3 regions of the Mucilaginibacter defluvii genome follow, and region 1 is predicted to be linked to each of the others. Evidence: riboswitches for the same ligand, from Rfam matches in the RefSeq annotation. Region 1 holds a riboswitch; each other region holds the start of a gene.
What was found. A riboswitch is a leader RNA that binds a small molecule or an ion and turns the genes downstream of it on or off. The one in region 1 is predicted to bind S-adenosylmethionine.
Positions count from the first base shown of each region.

Region 1 (2,269 bases):
CAGGTAAAAAACTTGTTTGCCGGCATTTTAGAGTTCGATTTTATTGATGTGAATGATGAAACGGTTTTACAACAGCACATCAAACCAAATACAGGTATTATCTGGATTGAGACACCATCAAACCCGCTGTTAAAACTTACCGATATAAAAAAAGTGGTTAGCATAGCTCATGCTAAAGGTATAATAGTAGTGTGCGATAACACCTTTGCGACACCTATATGCCAGCAACCGCTTATATTGGGCGCCGACCTGGTGATGCACTCCTGCACTAAATATTTTGGTGGCCACAGCGATTTAATGGGCGGCGCGCTGATAACTGCTAAGAAAGATGATTGGTGGCAAAAAATCCGCCAGGTGCAAGAAATGGGCGGCGCTATCCCCTCGCCCACAGATTGCTATTATTTAGTGCGCAGCTTAAAAACTTTACCTTACAGAGTACGCGGCCATGTTAGCAACGCGCAACACCTTGCCGAATTTTTAGAACGACATCCAAAAGTTGAGCAGGTAATGTACCCGGGACTTGTATCGCATCCGCAGCATGAGTTGGCATCAACGCAAATGAGTTTGTACGGCGGCATGCTGTCTTTCCTGGTAAAAGGCGGGCAAAACGAAGCTGGCAGAGTAATTAACGCCCTGAATTTATTTACCCAGGCAACCAGTTTAGGCGGGGTTGAAAGTTTAATAGAGCATCGTGCGCTGGTGGAAGGTCCGGATACTAAAACGCCTTTTAATTTACTCAGGGTATCTGTCGGCTTAGAGCATATTGACGATTTGATAGCCGATATGAAACAGGCTTTAGAAAGTTTTTAGCAATAAAAACAAATTAAATTTGGAGGCAAATGTTTTTTTAACATACATTTGCAACAATATTTGGTAGCAAATATTTAAGATCAACACCCCTCAAAAAGGTTTGGTTTATAAAGAAGCGGCGAGAGAACAGGCTCAATTACCCGCTGGCAACCCTTCAGCAACTGAAGAAGGTGCCAATTCCTGCCCCGGAAGAATAACCCCGGGAAATATAAATTAACAAACGAAATGAAATATTTATTTAGCATTCCTGAAAACGTACTACAGCATAATCAATATGGTTTAAACCCTTATTGCTGTATGTGTATGTGTTGCTGCTAAGCCACACCATTAAGCACGCTGAACTTCATTTTTGTAATTCGCGTGTAGCCATTAGGGATTATTACATCCTGTTGCTAAACAAAAACATTAACCTTTTTTAAAATTAAAATCTTAAAAACCATGTCTGCTACAAACCTTAAATTCGAAACATTACAATTACACGCCGGTCAGGAAGTTGATGCCGTTACAGGTTCACGCGCTGTACCGCTATATCAAACTACATCTTACGTATTTAACAGTGCTGAGCATGGCGCCAACCTATTTGCTTTAAGGGAATTCGGTAACATATATACCCGCCTGATGAATCCTACTACCGATGTGTTTGAGAAACGCGTCGCGGCATTAGAAGGTGGTGTAGCAGCTTTGGCTACATCATCGGGCCAGGCAGCACAGTTTTTAGCGCTTAACAATATTCTGCAAGCGGGCGATAACTTTGTTACCTCGCCATTTTTATACGGCGGTACTTACAATCAGTTCAAAGTATCATTCAAAAGGTTAGGTATCGAAGCTCGTTTTGCCAAAAATGATTCGGCAGAAAGCATTGAAGCCTTAATTAATGAGGGTACCAAAGCTATCTATCTCGAAACGATCGGTAACCCGGGATTTAACATTCCTGATTTTGAAAAAATAGCAGCCGTTGCCAACAAGCACGATCTGCCTTTAATAGTTGACAATACCTTTGGCGCTGCCGGTTACCTGTTCCGCCCGTTGGAGCATGGTGCGCATGTAGTAGTACAATCAGCCACTAAATGGATTGGCGGGCATGGCACCAGCATAGGCGGCGTTATTGTTGATGGCGGTAATTACAACTGGGGCAATGGTAAATTTTCGCAATTCACCCAACCGTCCGACGGTTATCATGGCTTGATATTTAATGACGTGTTCGGCATTGGCGGCCCGTTTGGTAATATTCAATATATTATTCGCGCCCGTGTTGAAGGACTGCGTGATTTTGGCCCGTCGCAGTCACCATTTAATTCATGGTTATTGATCCAAGGTTTAGAAACGCTATCGCTGCGCGTGCAACGCCATGTTGACAACGCGCTCGAACTGGCCAAATGGCTTGAGCTGCATCCGTTAGTTGCCAAAGTAAATTATCCGGGCCTTACATCTTCACCTTACCACGAACTGGCTAAAAAAT
Region 1 covers NZ_BAABJI010000002.1:454,275-456,543, reverse strand. The annotation lists gene ABD960_RS08230 (trans-sulfuration enzyme family protein) at 1-810, shown strand, start outside; SAM riboswitch class I at 913-1,025, shown strand; gene ABD960_RS08225 (O-acetylhomoserine aminocarboxypropyltransferase/cysteine synthase family protein) at 1,249-2,269, shown strand, end outside.

Region 2 (2,269 bases), 510 kb from region 1:
TCGGGGTAAATATTTCAAACTTAGGTACCAATATTGGCTATGGAACGCAAAGATCATTTCTTCCGGCAAACCTAAAGGTTGGTAGTACGGCTGAGTTCCAATTAGCAGAAAAGAGTATGCTGGCCTGGTCTTTAGATTTCAATAAACTACTTATTCCTGAAAATGCAGATGATGATATGAGCTTGCCTTCAGCAATAGGTAAGTCTTTCTCACCAATAAACCTTTCTGTAGGTACAGGTTTAGAATATTGGTATGATAGGGTATTCGCGGTGCGAACCGGTTTCTTTACAGCTCCTTCAAAATACAATTTACAGTATATAACCGCCGGGGCCGGTTTTCGGTACAATGTGTTGCAGTTTGATCTTTCTTATCTCATATCTACCAAGAGTCGTAGTGCAAATGACAATACTCTACGATTATCGCTAATTTATGCGTTTAGATAGTATTTGCACTTCATTGAAAATGGAGGATATAGTTCGTTGGCTAATAACTGTCTGTTTTTAATAGCTGTTGAAAGTCATATTAACAAGTTGACATAATGCATATAAGATAGGAATAGATTTTTAATAATATAATCTATAGAATTAGTAGTGTTTATAATTATTTGTATTACCTTTGCTTTGAAATAGCTGATTGATCATTATCAAGAAAGACGGAGGGAAAGGCCCGATGATGTCTTAGCAACCTTAAATACTTATTAAAGGTGCTAATTCCTGTCTGCCAAAAGCAGAAAAGATAATGCGGCAATAGTGATTGTATATCATATGCTTCTGCGCTTCTCCGGTAACGATGAAGGCTATTTCATAACTCAAAATGTATTATGAAAACACCATTTACAAAAACAGAAATTTACTACGCTGCAAATATTTGCCCTTTTAATTACCTCAACATTACTAACAACACCTGTTGTTGTTGCCGTTAATACTAACGCTGCATTGCAATGTTAGTTCCGTGATATAACGGATTCTGAATATCATTAAATCATTCTTACAATTAGTTTACCTGCCTTTTTGAGCAGGCAGGCAGTTTATTGCTTTATTATTAATAAATCATGTTGAAAATATACAAACAGGCCTTAGCCGCGTTGCTATTGCTTTTTGCTGTGCAATCGGTTGTAGCGCAATCAGTAAAAATAAGCGGAACTATCACGGCCAAGTCAGACGGGTTGCCGCTACCCGGTGTAAGTGTTGCCGTAAAAGGCACTACTACAGGTACACAAACTAATGTTGATGGTAAGTTCATTATCAATGCTAAAGTGAATGACATTATCAGTATCAGCTATGTAGGCTACACTACTAAAGAGGTAAAGGTATCAGCAAATACCACTACGTTGAACATTGTACTTGACGAGGGAGCCAACGCGCTGAATGAGGTAGTGGTAACGGCTTTAAATATATCGAAAGATAAAAAATCATTAGGTTACGCGGTACAAACTGTAAAATCAAATGATATTTCCGAGGCGCGCGAAACAAATTTTGTGAATGCCTTGTCGGGCAAAATAGCTGGTGTGCAGGTAACGGGTAGCCAGGGCGATATGGGATCTTCCAGGATCATCATCCGCGGCGAAACCTCTGTTTCGGGCAATAATCAGCCATTATTTGTCATTGACGGTATCATTGTAGACAACTCTCAGTTCCAGGGCACCAATGGGTCGCGCGATTTTGCGAATGCTATATCCAGTTTTAATTCTGAGGATATTGAATCAGTAAGTGTGCTTAAAGGGCCTAACGCGGCCGCGCTATACGGTTCACGTGCGGCGGCTGGTGTTATCCTGATTAAGACTAAGTCAGGCAAAGGGGTAAAGGGAATAGGGGTGGAGATTAATTCAAACACGGTATTTTCCAGTTTAAAAGTATTTCCCGATTACCAAAACCAGTTTGGGCAGGGCTCCAATGGCAAATTCAGTTATGTTGATGGCAAGGGCGGCGGCGTTAACGACGGAGTTGACGAAAGTTGGGGGCCCGCGTTAGACGGCGCGCTGATACCGCAATTCTATTCAAATGGTGAGGCTGTACCCTTTGTTGCTCACCCTAACAATGTGCGCGATTTTTTCAAAACAGGTGCTACTTTTAATAACGGTGTAGCCTTATCAAGCAGCAGCGACAAGCATAACTTTCGTATATCTTACAACAATCTGCATCAAACAGGGGTAGTGCCTAATTCGTCGCAGGGACGTAACTCGTTTTTGCTGAACGGGAGTTACAAACTGACACCTAAACTTACCATTAACACCACAGCAAGCTACATTAAGGACGATGCCGGTAATTTG
Region 2 covers NZ_BAABJI010000002.1:965,214-967,482, reverse strand. The annotation lists gene porV (type IX secretion system outer membrane channel protein PorV) at 1-443, shown strand, start outside; SAM riboswitch class I at 638-742, shown strand; gene ABD960_RS10500 (SusC/RagA family TonB-linked outer membrane protein) at 1,052-2,269, shown strand, end outside.
Region 2: another riboswitch for S-adenosylmethionine. It lies ahead of ABD960_RS10500 (SusC/RagA family TonB-linked outer membrane protein); the one in region 1 lies ahead of ABD960_RS08225 (O-acetylhomoserine aminocarboxypropyltransferase/cysteine synthase family protein).

Region 3 (2,269 bases), 1.7 Mb from region 1:
CGCTCATTCGGCAAGGGTTTGGTGCAGCAGCAATTCCCGTTCGAGGATGGCTCGGCAGTAAACCTCACCGTAGCCAGATATTACACGCCTTCAGGCAGATCGATACAAAAATCATACAGCCGTGGCGTGGCCAGCTATCGTAATGAACTGGCTGAGCGTATGCGTAAAGGAGAACTTTTTTCGGCGGAAATGAGTTTGAACGATAGCGCTATCAATAAAAAGTCGCCTTACCGTACCAGCAGCGGCAAGCCGGTGTTCAGCGGCGGCGGTATAATGCCCGATATTTTTGTTCCGGCGGATACTGCTCAATCCACACCGGTAATTATAGCGCTTACAGATGTGCAGCTGTTCACATCTTACGTGCTCGATAGGATGCAGCCGCTACTACATGCATATCCCCTGGCTGATAAGTTTGTTAATAGCTACTCACCAACCGATGCAGAACTGAATGATTTTATGCAATATGCATCAGTTGTAACCAGGCGTTTCCCTAAGGAAGAGCTGAAAGCGAGTGCGCCTGCAATAAAAACCTTGCTGAAGGCCTACGCCGCGCGTTTTAAATGGGGCGACAGCGCGTATTTTCATGTGGTTAACAAGGATGACCATGCTTTCAACCAGGCCTTCGCGGCTATCCGCTAAAAACAGTTGCACATTATAAACTTATTGTGCAATTTTGCAACGCTTATGGAGAAAGACGGAGGGATTAGACCCTGCGATGTCTTAGCAACCTGTGCTTACAAGGTGCTACATTCTACTTAACTGCAAACTAAGTGGTTAGGAAAGATAAGCGAAAGTCAGATAACAACGCCCGACTTTTCGAGATAAGCTGTATTTAGATTTGAGCTATTAGACATGAAATTTGAGATGCTTTGCCATTTCGATCTGATGATTAAACAACTCAAGTTTTGATATGGGGTTTTTGATGTAGGTAGATGTCCAATTATGGCATCCTGTCTCATATCTCAAATCTCACATCTCATATCTTAACAAATGGACATTAGAGAAGAACTTAAAAAACGCATACTGGTTATTGACGGGGCAATGGGTACCATGATACAGCGGTACCAGCTTACCGAGGCTGATTTTCGTGGCGAGCGTTTCGCAGCGCATCCGTCGGACTTAAAAGGTAGTAACGACCTGCTTAACCTTACGCGCCCCGATATTATTAAGGCCATACATGTAGAGTACCTGGACGCGGGTGCCGATATTATTGAAACCAACACCTTCAGTACCCAGCGTATATCACTGGCTGACTACCACATGGAGGAGCTGGCTTATGAGATGAGCTATGAAGGCGCACGCCTTGCCCGTGAGGTTGCCGACGAGTATAATAAAAAAACACCTGAAAAGCCTCGCTTTGTGGCAGGCGCAGTCGGACCTACAAACCGCACGGCATCCATATCGCCGGATGTGAATGATCCCGGGTACCGTGCCGTGAGCTTTGACGATCTGGCCGAAGCTTATTATGAGCAGGTGCGTGGATTGGTTGATGGCGGCTCAGACTTGTTACTGGTTGAAACCATATTTGATACCCTGAATGCCAAGGCTGCCCTATTTGCCATCCAGCGTTATGCAGAGGAAAGCGGCAAGCAACTGCCGATCATGATCTCGGGTACCATAACCGATGCTTCGGGCCGTACCCTTTCGGGGCAAACAGTTGAGGCGTTCTGGAATTCTATCCGCCATGCCAATTTGCTGTCGGTAGGTTTGAACTGCGCTTTGGGTGCTAAAGAGATGCGGCCATACCTGGAAGAGCTATCTAACAAGGCTGATGTATATATTTCCGCTTATCCTAACGCAGGCTTACCCAACGAGTTTGGCGCGTATGATGAAACTCCGCACGAAACCGCACACCAGGTTGATGATTTTATAAAAGCCGGACTGGTAAATATAGTCGGCGGCTGCTGCGGCACCACGCCCGATCACATCAGTTGCATTGCCGAGCGGGCAGCAAAATTTCCGCCACGCCAGTTACCGCAGATTGAACCCTATTTGCGCCTGAGTGGCTTGGAGGCGGTAACACTGACCCCCGAAACCAACTTTGTAAACGTAGGTGAGCGTACCAATATAACCGGGTCGCCAAAATTCTCGAAGCTGATATTGGCTGAAGATTACGAGGCTGCCTTAACTGTTGCCCGTCAGCAGGTAGAGGGTGGTGCCCAGGTGATCGACATTAACATGGACGAGGGCATGATCGACTCGGAAGCCGTGATGGTGAAGTTCCTGAATCTCGTAGCTTCTGAACCGGATATTGCCAAGTTGCCCATCA
Region 3 covers NZ_BAABJI010000002.1:2,163,878-2,166,146, reverse strand. The annotation lists gene ABD960_RS15840 (S41 family peptidase) at 1-639, shown strand, start outside; SAM riboswitch class I at 680-790, shown strand; gene metH (methionine synthase) at 991-2,269, shown strand, end outside.
Region 3: another riboswitch for S-adenosylmethionine. It lies ahead of metH (methionine synthase); the one in region 1 lies ahead of ABD960_RS08225 (O-acetylhomoserine aminocarboxypropyltransferase/cysteine synthase family protein).